DNA from 2 places in the Sorangium sp. So ce185 genome. Region 2 is predicted to be linked to the other one. Evidence: riboswitches for the same ligand, from Rfam matches in the RefSeq annotation. Region 2 holds a riboswitch; the other holds the start of a gene.

Region 1 (7,351 bases), 5.7 Mb from region 2:
TGCACGCCGAACGACCCGCCCAGCGAACCTCCACCACCGACGACCTCCGCATCTTCACCGTGACGGACCTCCTGTCCCCCGAGGAGTGCGACGGCTTCATCGCGCGCGCCGAGGCGCACGGCTTCGAGCAGGCGCCGATCGGGGGCGGCAGCGTCATCGACCTCGAGGTGCGCAACAACGGCCGCGTCATGCTGGACGATCCGGCGCTCGCGGCCCGCCTCTGGGAGCGGCTCGCGCCGTGGACGCCGCCGACCTGGGGCGCCCTCCGCGCGGTCGGGCTGAACGAGCGCTTCCGCTACTACCGGTACGCCGAGGGCGAGTACTTCAACTGGCACGGCGACGGGTCGTTCCCGCGATCGGAGATCGAGCGGAGCCTGTTCACCGCGATGATCTACCTGAACGACGAGTTCGAGGGCGGCACGACCGACTTCTGGGGCGGCCAGAGCATCGTCCCGCAGCGCGGGATGGCGCTCGTGTTCGAGCACCGGCGGCTCCACCGGGGCGCCGCGGTGACGCGGGGGCGCAAGTACGTGCTCCGCACCGACGTGATGTACCGGCGCGGCTGACGTCCGGCGCGGCGCGCCCGGCCCCGCGCCGCGCCCTCAGCCCGGCCGCGGCGCGCCCGGCCCCGCGCCGCGCCCTCACCCCGGCCGCGGCGCGCCGGCGAGCGCCTCGGCGAGGCGCGGCAGCACCTCGCCCGCCCGGGCCTCGACCTTGAGCGCGCCGAGCTCCTCGCCGCGCGCGGACCCCAGGTTGACCATCGCGATCGGGATGCCCCGCTGCGCGGCGCGCAGCACGAAGCGGTAGCCCGAGAAGACCGCCAGCGAGGAGCCCACCACGAGGAGCGCCTCCGCCGCGTCGACCAGCGCGAACGCCGCGTCGACGACCGGCCGCGCCACGTTCTCGCCGAAGAAGACGACGCGCGGCTTGAGCGGCCCGTCGCAGCGCAGGCAGGGGGGCGTCTGGAAGCCGGCCACGTGCTCGGCGGGCAGGTCGGCGTCGCCGTCGGGCGCGACGTCGGCCGCGAGCCGCAGCCAGCCGGGGTTCCGCGCGAGGAGCCGCTGCTGGAGGGCGGCGCGCGGCTCCATCGCGCCGCACGCGAGGCACGCGACCTCGGCGAGCGTCCCGTGCAGCTCGATGACGCGGCGGCTGCCGGCGGCCTGGTGGAGGCCGTCGACGTTCTGCGTGATGAGGCCCTCGAGCAGCCCTCCCAGCTCGAGCCGCGCGAGGGCGCGGTGCGCCGGGTTGGGCTCGGCCCGCGAGAACCGCTCCCAGCCGATCACGGCGCGCGCCCAGTAGCGCTGCCGGATCTCGACCGAACTCGAGAACTCCCGCCCCTGGATCGGGTTGCGCGCGCGGCGCCGTGTCTCGGGACCGCGGTAGTCCGGGATGCCGGACTCGGTGCTGCACCCCGCCCCGGTCAGCGCCACGAAGCGCTTGCCGCGCAGGAGCGCGATGAGGTCGTCGACCGGATCCGCGAGGAGCGCATGGCTGAGCGGCATGGGCCCCCGTTTGTGACCCGCCGCCGGGGGCGCCGCCAGCCGCCCGCGCGCCGGCACGACGGCGCACGCCGGCAGGCTCGGCGCCGTCGCGCCGGCATGGCCGGGCCCGGGCGGGAGGGCGAGGCGCGCACGTCGGCGAGCTCGCCGCGCCCTCCCCGATCTGCCGCTGGAGCATGGCCCGGCCCCAGTAACACGAAATACTATATTCGTGCCACTACCTCACCCCGGGTGTGTTATGGGTCGCTCACCTGCTCGCTCCTCCTGTCTTCGACGCTGCTTCGACCGGAGCCGGTCGGCTCGCGATGGCGAGGGAGCCCTGCAGGCGAAGGAGCCCTTGAGGACATGGCGTCTCGACTCACTGGCGCGCTGCGCGCGACGTTCGCTTTTGTGCTGCTGCTCGGTTGTGGTGACGACGATTCCGGCAAGGACGAGGTCGTCGCCGAGGAACCGAACCAGGGTGTCCCTTACCTCGGCGTGGACGGCGAGTTCACGTCGGACCCGCTGGCCCCGGAATGCCCCGACGATCCGCGCAATCCGGGGCGCGTGGCCCTCAAAGAGATGAGAGAGATATCGTTCTACAGCGACCGAGAGGGCGAAATGCCGCTCGCCGAGGGATGCGCGTACTCCTACGAAGGCTTCGCGCCGGATCCCCACTACTTCCCGGAGTCGCCGGAGTCGGTGTGGCTCCAGTTCGCGCTCACCGCCGGCGGGGCCGGCTGCGAGGCTTTCCATTACGTGATCATGCGCCCGCCGCATGGCGAGGGCGGCGCCAAGCACATGCACCTGCGGTACGGAGACGCCGAGTCGAGCTTCACCCAGCTGCTCGACATGAGCCAAGGCGACGAGCAGGACGCCGACGCGTGCAACCCCTGGTGGAGCGCGTACTGCTCGGCCGGGATCGAGGGTTGCGGCGGCTGAGCCTGGGTGAAGATCAGCGGCAGATCCGGCTGCCTCGGGCTCGACCTCGCGCGCTTCCTGAACGAGCGCGGACTCGGGATCGTGTCGCTGGCACGACATTCTTCTCTCGTGGCAGACGTTCATCAGCACGGCCGTAAGCGATAGGCGCACATCATCGCGGCGGTCCGGAGGCAAGGGCGCGCGGCCCGCGCCGCCTCAGCGCCTCGCGGAGCTGCCGCTGAGGAGCCGCTCGACCTCCGCCTCGTGCTCGGGGCACCCGCGGGCGAGGAGCACGATCATCGAGGAGCCGTCGTCCCGCGCCTCACGCGCGAGCACGAACTGGGCGGAGGTCTCGAGCCGCGCGCCGCGCGCGCTCGGGTCCTCCGGCGTCACGCGCACCCGCGCGGCCATAAGCAACCCCTGATGGAACTCGAAGCGCGCGGAGACGGGCGCCCTGGCGGGCGCCGCCTCGCCCCGCGACCACTCGATCGAAGGCCCGACGCAGCCCGGGGCCTCGCCCCAGCGGCCGGCCGGCCCAGCGTCGAAGCGCCGGACGACCTCGCTCGCCGTCATCCCGAGCTCGATCCCATGGATGGCGAAGGCGCCGGTCGCCGGCGGAGCGAAGGAGAGCGCCGTGAGGGTGACGATCCCCAGCGCCGCGGCGATGAACGCGGCGCCGAGCGAGCCGCCCCCCATCCACGCGCCCCGCCCTGCAGTCGGCTCACCTGCGCTTTTCGACCCGCGTAAGGACACGGCGCGCGTCCTCCGTCTCGTAGAAGTCGAAGGCGATGCGGTCGCCGACCTCGATGCCGTCGAGCTGCGACGGGCTCTGGGGCTCGAACGACATCGTCATCGCGCCCATGTAGCCCGGGATGTCGTCGTGCGCGATGTTGACGTAGGCCCGCCCCGGGCCGAGCGAGCGGACGGCGCCCGTCGCGTGGTGGACGCGCGGAGCGGCGGTGGACGCCTTCGAGCACGAGAGCGTGAGGCTCGTCGAGATCGCCGCCCCGAGCAGCAGGGACCGCGCGAGGTGCGCGGCTCGGAGGCGAGAGCGCATCGTTCGATTCATGTCAGCTCCTTCGAGGCCAGTCGCTCCGCGTCGCGGACGAGCTCGTTCATTCGTTCATCATCGCCGATCTGGTAGTAGCCACGGATACGGCCCTGCCCATCGACAAGGACGAACCATTCCCCGTGCATGATCGCGCCGAGCCCGGCCGACGGGTCGGCTCGCTCGAAGCGCACCTTGAATCCCTTCACCACGACGCGGTTCAGCTCCTCGCTCCGGCCGGAGAGGAACGACCAGGCGCCGCGGCCGCTGCTGTAGCGCGCCGCGTACGAGCGCAGCACGTCGGGTGTATCGTTCTCCGGATCCAGCGTGATCGAGATCAGGTGGATGGGGAGCGCCTGTCCGCGCGCCTCGCCGCGCTGGGCCAGCCGCTCCTGGAACGCCGCCATCTGCGCCGAGAGCCTCGGGCACGACACGGGACAGCTCGCATAGAAGAAGTCGACGATCAGCGTCTGACCGCGGAGCGACTCCCGCGTGACGGGGCGGCCGTCCTGGTCCGTCATCGAGAACGGCGGCATCTCGCCGAGCACGGGCGGCGAGGCGGGCGCCTCGCGCGCGCGCGACACCGCACCGAAGACGGCGAGCCCCGCGAGCGCAGAGACCCAGAGCCCGATCTGCACCGGCCGGAGCCGCCCGCGCCGGCGGGCCGGCGCTCCATCGCCGGCCGAGGATGACCCAGGAGACGTGGAGCAGAGAACCTCGTTTGGCATGCGCGCGACAGTAGGAGTTGCAAGGTGGCGCGGGCAATGCGTCACGGTGTCGCATCCCCTCGAACGATGCAGCGATATCTCGGCCTTTGGCGAGCCCGTGGCGGCGCGGGGATGAGCGCGACATCGTGTCGCAGGGCCCTTGCGGCCGCGCGCGCTAGCCTATCTCACCATGATCCAGCGAGAGCGCGGCGCGTTGGCGGATGACCCGGCCCATTCCACTCACGGCGCGCGCGCGGTGGGCTCGCCCCTGCGTCTCCGGCTTCTGCGGGGCTCGCGCGGGCGCCGCGCGGCGGCGCTGGCCGCCGCCATCGCGGGCGTCGCGCTCAGCGGCAGGGCCGAGCCGGCGACGCCCGGCGAGGCCGCCACCGAGCTCGTCGACTCGACCCCCGCGCCCGGCGAGAAGGCGCTCGCGGCGCGCCTGCTCGCGCCTTGTTGCTGGAATCAGACGCTCGATGTGCACGAATCCCCGGTAGCGAGCGATCTTCGTCGCGAGATCCGCGCCCGCCTCCGCCGGGGAGAGGCCGTCGACGCGATCGAACAGGACCTCGTCGTTCGTTATGGCGACCGCCTCCGCGCGGCGCCTTCGTCCGGCGTCCTCGGCAAGGTCGCGCTGGCATTGATGCTGGGCATCGCGGCGACCTTCCTCGGGGTCTTCGCCCTGCTGCGCTCGTGGAGGCGCGGCGCCGCGCAGCCAACCCCGCCGAGCGGCGCCGCCGCGGCGGCCGTTCGCGACGAGGTTGACGAGTATGACGAGCGCCTCGACGACGAGCTCCGGGCGCGCGACGCGTGAGCGCACCTTGCGCCGGGAGCCGGTCGTCGCTCGCCTCGTCCGGCTCCCACCACAACATCTCGCTTGACCTGCGCCTCGCACCGCAATATGTAGTGCCTCGTGTTGGTGCCCTTGGCTTCGGCCCAGGGCTCAAAAGGGAACCCGGTGCGAATCCGGGGCTGCCCCGCAGCGGTAAGCGAGAACGATCTCCACGACGCGCACTGGCCCTCGGGCTGGGAAGCGGTGGACCGTAGGAAGCCGGCGAGAGCCGGAGCGCTCGCGAGCCCGAAGACCTGCCAACATCCTGCGTCGGGGAGACATCCCGCGCCGGTTTGACCTGGAAGCCTCGAGGGAGGCGGGGAGGTCCGAGCTGGCGCTGATTCTCGCGCTCGTCCCGGTTCCGACCCCCTCCCGCGTTGTCTTCCTTTCGTCCGCGGGGGCGAGCGGTCGGTCCGAGGGCTCTCTCCAGGAGAGCCTGCGCGCTCGCGCGCATCGGCTGGCTTCTTCGCTCTCGCGATCTCGACGCGAGCGGTCCGGGACCGCTCCGAACGAAGCTCGACGAGGAGGATTGCCATGCTGAGCGACACGGTGACGACGGGCAACGGCGCGGCGCCGTCGCGGGTGCGGAGCGCGAGGGGCGGAGGCGCGGAGGAGGCGCTCCCGCACACGACGATGCGGGTGAAGAAGCGCGACGGGTCGAGCGAGCCCGTCGACGTCAACAAGATCGTCCGGGCCGTGAGCCGCTGCTGCGCGGCGCTGTCCGACGTGGACGCGCTCCGCGTCGCCACAAAGACCATCAGCGGACTCTACGACGGCGCGACGACGCGGGAGCTCGACAAGCTCTCCATCCAGACCGCGGCGTCGCTCATCGCCGAGGAGCCCCAGTATGCGAAGCTCGCGGCGCGCCTGCTCGCCACCTATATCGACAAGGAGGTCCGCAACCAGGAGATCCACGCCTTCTCGCAGTCCGTCGCCGCCGGGCGGCGGCTCGGCCTCATCAACGAGCGGCTCCACGGCTTCGTGGCGCAGAACGCCCGCAAGCTGAACGACGCGATCGAGCCGGGGCGCGATCACGAGCTCGAGTATTTCGGGCTGCGGACCCTCTACGATCGCTACCTCCTCAAGCACCCCGAGACGCGCCTCGTCATCGAGACGCCGCAGCAGTTCTTCCTGCGCGTCGCCTGCGCGCTGTCCGAGACGGCGGCGCAGGCCATCGAGCTTTATCAGACCTTCTCCTCGCTCGACTACCTCCCGAGCTCGCCCACGCTGTTCAACGCCGGGACGGCCCACGAGCAGCTCTCGAGCTGCTTCCTCCTCGACTCGCCCGAGGACCACCTCGAGACCATCTACCAGCGCTACACCGACGTCGCGATGCTCTCGAAGTTCTCGGGGGGTATCGGCCTCGCCTATCACCGCGTGCGGTCCCGCGGCTCGCTCATCGAGAGCACCAACGGGCACTCGAGCGGGATCGTGCCGTGGCTCAAGACGCTCGACGCGTCCGTCGCGGCCGTGAACCAGGGCGGCAAGCGCAAGGGCGCCTGCTGCGTGTACCTCGAGCCGTGGCACGCCGACGTCGAGGAGTTCCTCGCGCTGCGCGACAATACGGGCGACGAGGCCGCGCGCACGCACAACCTGAACCTCGCCAACTGGGTCCCGGACCTGTTCATGAAGCGGGTCGAGGCGGACGGCGAATGGAGCCTGTTCGATCCCAAGGACGTGCCCGATCTCTGCGACCTCTACGGCGACGAGTTCGAGCGCCGTTATGCCGAGGCCGAGGGGGCGGGGCTCGCCAAGAAGACGATGAAGGCGCGCGAGCTCTACGCGCGGATGATGCGGACGCTCGCGCAGACCGGCAACGGCTGGATGACGTTCAAGGACAAGGCGAACCGCGCCTGCAACCAGACGGCGCTGCCGGGCCGGGTCGTGCACCTCTCGAACCTCTGCACCGAGATCCTGGAGGTGACCTCGAAGGAGGAGACGGCGGTCTGCAATCTCGGCTCGATCAACCTCGCGCGCCACACGGTCGCGCGCGCGGACGGCACCGTCGCGTTCGATTTCGACAAGCTCGCCCGCACGGTGCGGACGGCGATCCGCCAGCTCGACCGCGTCATCGACCTCAACTACTATCCCATCGATTCTACGCGGCGCTCGAACCTCCGCTGGCGGCCCGTGGGGCTCGGGCTCATGGGCTTGCAGGACGTGTTCTTCCAGATGCGCCTGCCCTTCGACGCCGGGGCCGCGCGGGAGCTCTCGAGGCGGATCTCCGAGGAGGTGTATTATCACGCGCTCTCGACGTCCGCGGACCTCGCCGCCGAGAAGGGGCGCCACCCGGCCTTCGACGAGACGCGCGCGGCGCGCGGCGAGCTCCAGCTCGACGCGTGGGGGGTCGTGCCGGAAGACGCGGCGC
Region 2 (7,351 bases):
TCGTCAACGTATGGAATCCCTTCGTCGAGCAGGGATTTTTCACGAACGACATGTCCCTTGCCCAGATCGCTGTCACGCGCGGAAGCAACGAGACACTGCAGACCATTGAAGCAGGTTGGCAAGAGGATCCGAAGAGATACGGCGACGGCAACCCGCGCTTTTTCATCTACTACACACGAAACGGATACACCATGGACGGCCACAATCTCGGTGGCTACAACAGCGTCGTCACCGGATGGGTCCAGACATCCACCACCGTGTTTCCGGGCAGTGTCGCGCTGTCACCGACCAGCACTGTTGGCGTAGCCAATCAGTACGAGATCTGGCTTACGTGGCAATATTTCAACGGAAACTGGTGGCTCTGGTACATAAACCAATGGGTCGGCTACTATCCAGGGACCCTCTTCGACACGACCGGGCTCCAGAGCCAGGCTTCTCATGTGGCTGTTCAAGGCGAGGTTGCCGACTCCAACATCATCTCAACCACCTCGACCGACATGGGGAGTGGAAGCTTCGCTTCTGCCGGGTTCGGAGCGGCCGCTTACATGCGACAAATTAATTATTTTGCCGCAGCGAACGGCCTCAGCCCTACAAAGTATACATCTCCGACGCTCAAGGTAACGAACTCCAACTGCTACGACCACGTCTCCGGATTCAGCTCGACCGATCCGTTCTGGCTCAGCCACTTTTTCTTCGGGGGGCCTGGGCACAACCCTAGCTGCCTCTAGTCTCGACGTGGGCACAGCTGCCCGGTGTCAGGCAGCTGTGCCCAGAGAGCGATCGAGGAATGCCGCACCTTTCCAGCGAGCTCGACAGACGCATCGGGCCGGGCAACCCGGCGAGAGATCCCGTACAACGCAACCTTATTTCGCCCCCGCTGGAACTCACCCAACATACGCCTCGATTATTTGGTTGTAAACGGAATCGCATGACATCCTCCGCACGTCCGGGAAGTTTGTCCCTACTCGATCACGGATGGACTGGCTAGCATGGTACCAGCATGCATCACGCATCAACTCTCGTTCACCTGAAGCTCGTGCTTGCTCTTTTCGCCCTCGGCGGGTGCGGTTCGCGCCCGACCGGGAATCAGGCTGCCGCGACGTCTGAGCCCGCTTGCCGGGCCGACGGCGACTGCGCGAGCGGGTTCTGCGATCGCGGCCGCTGCGCCACGCCGGAGCCGAACCCGAACCCCGCACAGCGCGGCGTGTTGCTCGGTGGAGCCTGCGAGACGGGACACAAGGGCGCCCTGTGCATGAACCTGCTGTGCATCGATGGCAGGTGCCGCTCATGCCTCCAGGATCAGGAGTGCAACCCCTCGGGTGCCCTGGAGGGCGTGAGGTGCGATAACGGCAAGTGCGTCGCGTCTGCAGCGCAGCCCCGCCAGGTCGCGACACCTCCTCCGCCGCTTCGCCCGAGCAGCCCATTCGTGGAGCTCGGTCCTTCAGGAGAGCCGATTCCCCAGCGCGCGCCGTCGCGAGGTCCACAAGACCCCTCGCCCGGACGCTGAGCCTCATGACGGGTGGCGAAGGCCGCTCGCTCGCGCACGCCCTCGCCGCCGCTCCCCGCCGCAATGCCCCGGCTTCCCCCCGGCGCCGCGCGCTGCTAACCACGCGCCATGACCGCTCAAGAACAGCAGCCGGGGGTCCCTGCTCGCGGCGCCCTCCAGCTCGTCGCCGTCGAGCGCGCGGGCCACGTCGCCACCGTGACCATCCAGCGGCCCGACAAGCTCAACGCCCTGAACCCCGCCGTCCTCGGCGAGCTCACCGCGGCCTTCCACGACCTCCTCGCGCAGGGCAGCGAGGTGCGCGCGGCCGTGCTCACCGGCGCCGGCAAGGCGTTCGTCGCCGGCGCCGATATCGCGGAGATGGCCGCCATGAACAGCATCGCCGCGAAGCGGTTCGCCGAAGCAGGCCACCGCCTCGCCGACCTCATCGAGACCGCCCCGTTCCCCGTGATCGCCGCGGTCAACGGCTTCGCGCTGGGCGGCGGCTGCGAGCTCGCCCTCGCCTGCGACTTCATCTACGCCGCGGAAGGCGCCAAGCTCGGCCAGCCCGAGGTGAACCTGGGCGTCATCCCCGGGTTCGGCGGCACCCAGCGGCTGCTGCGGCGGGTCGGCCCCGGCCGCGCGCGCGAGCTCATCTATTCAGGCGACATGATCACCGCCGAGCAGGCGCTCTCGATCGGCCTCGTCAACGCCGTCTTCCCGGCGGCCGAGCTCCTCGCGCGCGCCCGCGACACCGCCCTCAAGATCGCCTCGCGCGGGCCGCTCGCCGTCGCCGCCGCCAAGCGCGTCCTGCTGCGCGGCGAGAGCCTCGACCTCACCGCCGCCAACGAGCTGGAAGCCCAGGCTTTCGCCGCGCTCTTCGGCAGCGAGGACCAACAGCTCGGAATGAAAGCGTTCCTGGCGAAATCGCAGGCGGCATTCACAGGGAAGTAAGTCTCCGAACAGCGCGCCAGGAGAGCCAAAAAAAGACCGCGTGTCATGCTGGAGGGGGGCCAGACATGACCGCGGTAGGGAAACCGCAGCGGCGCGGAGAACGTCCGCTGCGGTGCTCGAGATAGCCCGCACGCGCTCCGGGCCGGGGGGGAAACCGCGCCGGTGCGCATGCGGTGATCGGAGTGTGGCACCCGGAAGCTGGTTGTCGATAACAAAGTGCAACCGCTGCACGCGGATGAGCGAATTGCTACCGGCACGATGACAGCCAGGTGACAGCGCAGCGCGCACGTCGCCGATTTTCGCGAATGCGCGTTCGAGCCGGGCATACCCGCGCCGGAGCAGCGTCCGGCGGAGTCGCTCGCCGCGCCCTCGAAAAGAGAACACGAGAGCCCGCCGCCGTTCACGCCAGGCTCCGCGACGAAGCGAGCCTGGCACGGAACACTTGCTCACAAGTAAAGAGCCAGGACGAACAAAGCACACTGCAGCGAGAAAATCACCGGAACGTGCGCCGCACGCGCGGGGCGGCGCACGCTCCGAGCGGGCCCCCGGGGAGCGAGCGGCGATCCCGGGATGAACAAGTAAAGAGACTTTAACCACAGAAGCACATCGCTTGCAGCTTTTTCGAGGAAGCTTGTCCGCGTGCGTCTCGGTCAATTTCGCGGAAGCCACGTTGCACCCGGAGGGCGCGAGCGCGCGCAGCGCAGCCTGTCGGCTCGGCAGGACGGCACCACACGCGGTGGACACCGCGGCAGCGGCTGACCGGCCGCTCGCAATGCCGTGAACCCGGGCGCGGTACAGCGCGCCCCTCCGCCGCGCCGGACCTCCGGACGCCGGGAGCGCTCGGCGGCCCGCGACGCGCTGGACGGCCCGCGGCGGTAGCCCGCGCGCGCGGCTCATCACGGAGCTCGTTCCGGCGTGAGACGCGCCAGCGCGCGCCGCCAGACGGCCGCCGCGAACGCGCCAGCGCGCACCGCCAGACGGCCGCCGCGAACATGCCAGCGCGCGCCGCCAGACGGCCGCCGCGAACGCGCCGGCGCGCGCCGCCAGACGGCCGCCGCGAACGCGCCAGCGCGCGCCGCCAGACGGCCGCCGCGAACACGCCAGCGCGCGCCGCGGCCGCGGGGCAGCCGCCGCAGGGCGAGCGCCTGCCCCACGGCCGCGGCGCGACGTCCTTGACGCCGGGCGCGAAACGGGACTACCGAGCATCCATCTGACAATCCACACCTCGGGTGCCCTCTGGGCATAACAGGGAAGCCGGTGCGAAACCGGCGCGGTACCGCCACCGTGAGTGGGGAGCCGCCTCCAAAGACCACTGGGCCTCTGATGAGGCCTGGGAAGGTGGACGCGGCGCTGGGAGCCCGAAAGGCCCCCTGAACCCATCAGCCGGGAGACCTACCCGAGCCCCCCACGAGGTGCAGCTTGCGCACGTCTTCGTGGCGTTCGGGTGCGGACTTCACCCGGAGCGCCGAAATCGGTCTTCACGGCCGCGCTGTGTCCATCGCCGCCGTGCTCCTCGCGACGCTGCTCGCGCCCCGGCCCGCGGCCGCGATGCACCTCGCGGAAGGCGTCCTGCCGCTCGGCTGGTGCGCGGTCTGGAACGCGCTCGCCCTGCCCTTCGTCGCCGTCGCCCTCCACCTGCTCCGGCGCCGCACCCGGGACGACGCCTTCTACAAGCCGTTCGTCGGCCTCGTCGCCGCCGCCGTCTTCGCGATCTCGTGCATGCCCGTGCCGGTGCCGACCGCAGGGACCTGCTCCCACCCGTGCGGCACCGGGCTCGCCGCGGTGCTCATCGGCCCCTGGATGACCGTCCTCGTCACGGTGGTGGCGCTCCTCATCCAGGCCCTCTTCCTCGCGCACGGCGGGCTCACCACGCTCGGCGCCGACGTCGCGTCGATGGGCATCGCGGGCGCGTTCACCGGATACCTCGTCTTCCGGCTCGCGCGGCGCTGCGGCGCGAGCCTCTGGGTCGCGGGGTTCCTCGCCGGCGTGACGTCCGACTGGGCCACGTACGCGACCACGGCCCTCGAGCTCGCGCTCGGGCTCGCGGGCGACGGGTCGGTGGGATCCATGTTCACCGGCGTCGCCCTGGCCTTCGTCCCCACCCAGCTGCCGCTCGGTTTGCTCGAGGGCGCCATGACCGCGGGAGCGCTCGTCTTCCTGCGCGCCCGGCGGCCCGACATCCTCGAGCGGCTCCAGGTCGTCCCGCTCCCCGCGGGGGCGTCGTGACGCGGCGGGCCGCGCAGCGCGCGCTGCTGGCCGCCGCCGCGCTCTGGCTCGCCGCGTGCGGCGACGCCTCGTGGGACGGGGTCGACGAGGCCGTCGTCCGCCGCGTCGCCGAGGACGCCGGCCGCCACGACACGGGGCCGCTGTTCGCGGGCCTCGAGGGCGACCTCCTGCTCTTCGCCTTCCTCTGGGCAGGGCTCCTCTCCGGCTTCGCCCTGGGCTACTTCTCGCGCGTGCTCTTCGTGGAGCGCGCCGGCCAGCCCGCCGGCAAGCCCGGCGGCGACGGGCTCCGTGCGGATTGACCCCCCCGCGCGGCTCCGCGACGTGGATCCCCGGCTCCGCCTCGGGGCCGCCGTGGCCGCGTGCTGCGTCGCCGCGGGCGCGCGCTCGCCCTGGACGCCGGCCGCGCTGCTCGCCGTCGCGTGCGCGGCCCTCGCCCTCCAGGGCGTGACCGCCGGCGCCATCCTGCGCGCCTTCGCGCCCGCCGCGTGGCTCGGAGGGGTCGCCGCGGCCCTCGCGCTCGCGCTCACCCCGGGCGAGCCGCTCCTCGCGGGCGCGCCGTTCCCGCTCGACGCGATCGCGCGCGACGGCGCCCGCCGCGCCGCGGCCATCGCCGCGCGCGTCCTCGCGGCCGCCGCGGTGCTCCGGTGGCTCTCGAGCGCCGCCGCGCCGGCCGAGATCGAGGCGGCGCTCGCCGGGCTCGGCGCGCCCGCGGCCCTCGTCGAGCTGCTCGCGCTCGCGCGGCGCTTCGCCGGCGTGCTCCAGCGCGCCGCCGACAGCGCGTGGAGCGCCGCCGCGCTCCGCGGCGGGTTCGCGCGCCCAGGCGCCGCCGCGCGCTCGGCCGGCGCCGTCGCGGGCGTCGTGGCGCTCAGGACCCTGGAGCGCTCCGAGCACGCCGCCGTCGCCATGCAGCTCCGCGGCTACCGCGGGGAGCTCCCCGTCGCCGACCGCCGGCCGAGCGCGCCCGCCGCGAACCTCGCGTTCGCCGCCCTCGCCCTCGCGGCCCTCGGCCTCAGCGTCGCCGCCGGAGCGGCGGGATGAGCGCGATCGCCCTCCGCGCGCCCAGGGTGGGCTACCGCGGCGCCGAGCCCGCGCTGCGCGACGTGCGCCTCGACGTCGCCGAGGGCGAGTCGGTGGCGGTGCTCGGCGGCAACGGCGCCGGCAAGACCGCGCTGCTCCGGACGCTCGTCGGGCTCCTCCCCGCGCCCGGCGGCAGCGTCGAGATCTCCGGCCGCCGCGTGGGCTCGCCCTCGGACGCCGTGGCCGCGGGCGCCGCGCTCGTGCTCCAGGACCCGGACGACCAGCTGCTCGGCGCGACGCTCCTCGACGACGTCCTGTTCGGCCCGCGGAACCTGGGCCTGCCCGCGCCCGAGGCGCGGCGCCGCGCCGAGGCGGCGCTCTCGGCCGTGCAGATCGCGCACCTCGCCGGCCGCGCGATCGAGGCGCTGAGCTTCGGCGAGCGCAAGCGCGCGTGCATCGCCGGGATGCTCGCGATGCAGCCGCGCGTGCTGCTGCTCGACGAGCCGACCGCGGGGCTCGACCCGGAGGGCGAGCTCTCCCTGTGCCGGACGCTGCGCGCGCTCTCGGAGCAGCAGGGGACCACGCTGGTCGCCGCGACGCACGCGGTCGACCTCGTGCCGCTGTTCGCGACGCGCGCGGTGCTGCTCGGCGACGGGCAGGTGCTCGCGGACGGGCCGCCGCGGGAGGTGTTCGCGGCCGGCGAGCTCCTCGCGCGGGCGCGGCTCAGGCGGCCGTGGGTCGCGGAGCTCTGGACCCGGCTGGGCCCGGCCGAGCCGCTCGACCCGCGGGGCCGCGCAATGCTCCCGCTCACCCTGGAGGAGGCGCTCGCATGCATGACGAAGGGCTCCTGCTGATCGGCCACGGCAGCCGCGACGCCGCGTCGAACGCCGAGTTCGAGGCGCTCGTCGCCGATTACGGCGCGTCGCGGCCCGGGCTCGTGGTGCAGCACGGCTACATCGAGCTCGCGACGCCGTACCTCGCCGACGCGCTCGCGGCGCTCGCGGCGCGGGTGTCGCGGGTGGCGGTCGTGCCGCTGTTCCTGTTCGCGGCCGGGCACGTGAAGAACGACATCCCCCTGGCGCTCGAGCAGGCGCGGGCGGCGCACCCGGGCGTGCGCTTCTCGGCGGCGCGGCACCTCGGCGTGCACCCGGCGCTCGCGGAGCTCGCGTTCGAGCGCGCCGCGTCCGCGCTGCCGGACGACCCGGCGGCGCGCGCCCGGACGGCGCTCGTCGTGGTGGGGCGCGGGTCCAGCGACCCGGACGCGAACGGCGATTTTTGCAAGATGACGCGCCTCATCGGCGAGGGCCGGGGGCTGCTCCTGGTCGAGCCGACCTTCATCGGCGTCACGCGGCCCTCGGTCGAGGAGACGCTGGAGCGCGTCGCGCGCCAGCGGCCCGAGCGCGTCGTCGTCCTCCCCTACTTCCTCTTCGCCGGCCGGCTCATGACGAAGCTCGCCGAGCAGGTCGACCGCTTCGCGTCGACGTACCCGTGGATCCGCGCGTCGCTCGCGCCGCACCTCGGCCGGTCGAGCGCGCTGTCGGGGCTGATCGACGAGCGCGCGCGCCAGGCGCTCGCCGGCGAGGCTCCCCTCCCCTGCGACACGTGCATGTACCGCACGGCCCTGCCGGGGCTCGCCCGGGAGGTCGGCGGGCTCAAGGCGATGCTCTACAG

What was found. Region 2 has a riboswitch for cobalamin ahead of WMF26_RS02305 (energy-coupling factor ABC transporter permease). Riboswitches for the same ligand answer to the same signal wherever they lie in the genome.
Region 1: it holds a riboswitch for cobalamin, as region 2 does, so the genes downstream of both, WMF26_RS23100 (ribonucleoside-diphosphate reductase subunit alpha) here and WMF26_RS02305 (energy-coupling factor ABC transporter permease) in region 2, are expected to answer to the same signal.

Annotation. Positions count from the first base shown of each region.
Region 1 is NZ_CP150316.1:6,290,513-6,297,863, forward strand. Features, by position in the region: gene WMF26_RS23065 (2OG-Fe(II) oxygenase) at 1-566, shown strand, start outside; gene WMF26_RS23070 (NAD-dependent protein deacetylase) at 642-1,502, opposite strand; gene WMF26_RS23075 (hypothetical protein) at 1,845-2,420, shown strand; gene WMF26_RS23080 (hypothetical protein) at 2,616-3,095, opposite strand; gene WMF26_RS23085 (copper-binding protein) at 3,121-3,468, opposite strand; gene WMF26_RS23090 (SCO family protein) at 3,465-4,085, opposite strand; gene WMF26_RS23095 (cytochrome c-type biogenesis protein) at 4,345-4,965, shown strand; cobalamin riboswitch at 5,052-5,259, shown strand; gene WMF26_RS23100 (ribonucleoside-diphosphate reductase subunit alpha) at 5,518-7,351, shown strand, end outside.
Region 2 is NZ_CP150316.1:589,627-596,977, reverse strand. Features, by position in the region: gene WMF26_RS02315 (neprosin family prolyl endopeptidase) at 1-728, shown strand, start outside; gene WMF26_RS02310 (enoyl-CoA hydratase/isomerase family protein) at 1,616-2,437, shown strand; cobalamin riboswitch at 3,648-3,851, shown strand; gene WMF26_RS02305 (energy-coupling factor ABC transporter permease) at 3,929-4,663, shown strand; gene WMF26_RS02300 (hypothetical protein) at 4,660-4,962, shown strand; gene WMF26_RS02295 (CbiQ family ECF transporter T component) at 4,952-5,701, shown strand; gene WMF26_RS02290 (energy-coupling factor ABC transporter ATP-binding protein) at 5,698-6,534, shown strand; gene WMF26_RS02285 (CbiX/SirB N-terminal domain-containing protein) at 6,510-7,351, shown strand, end outside.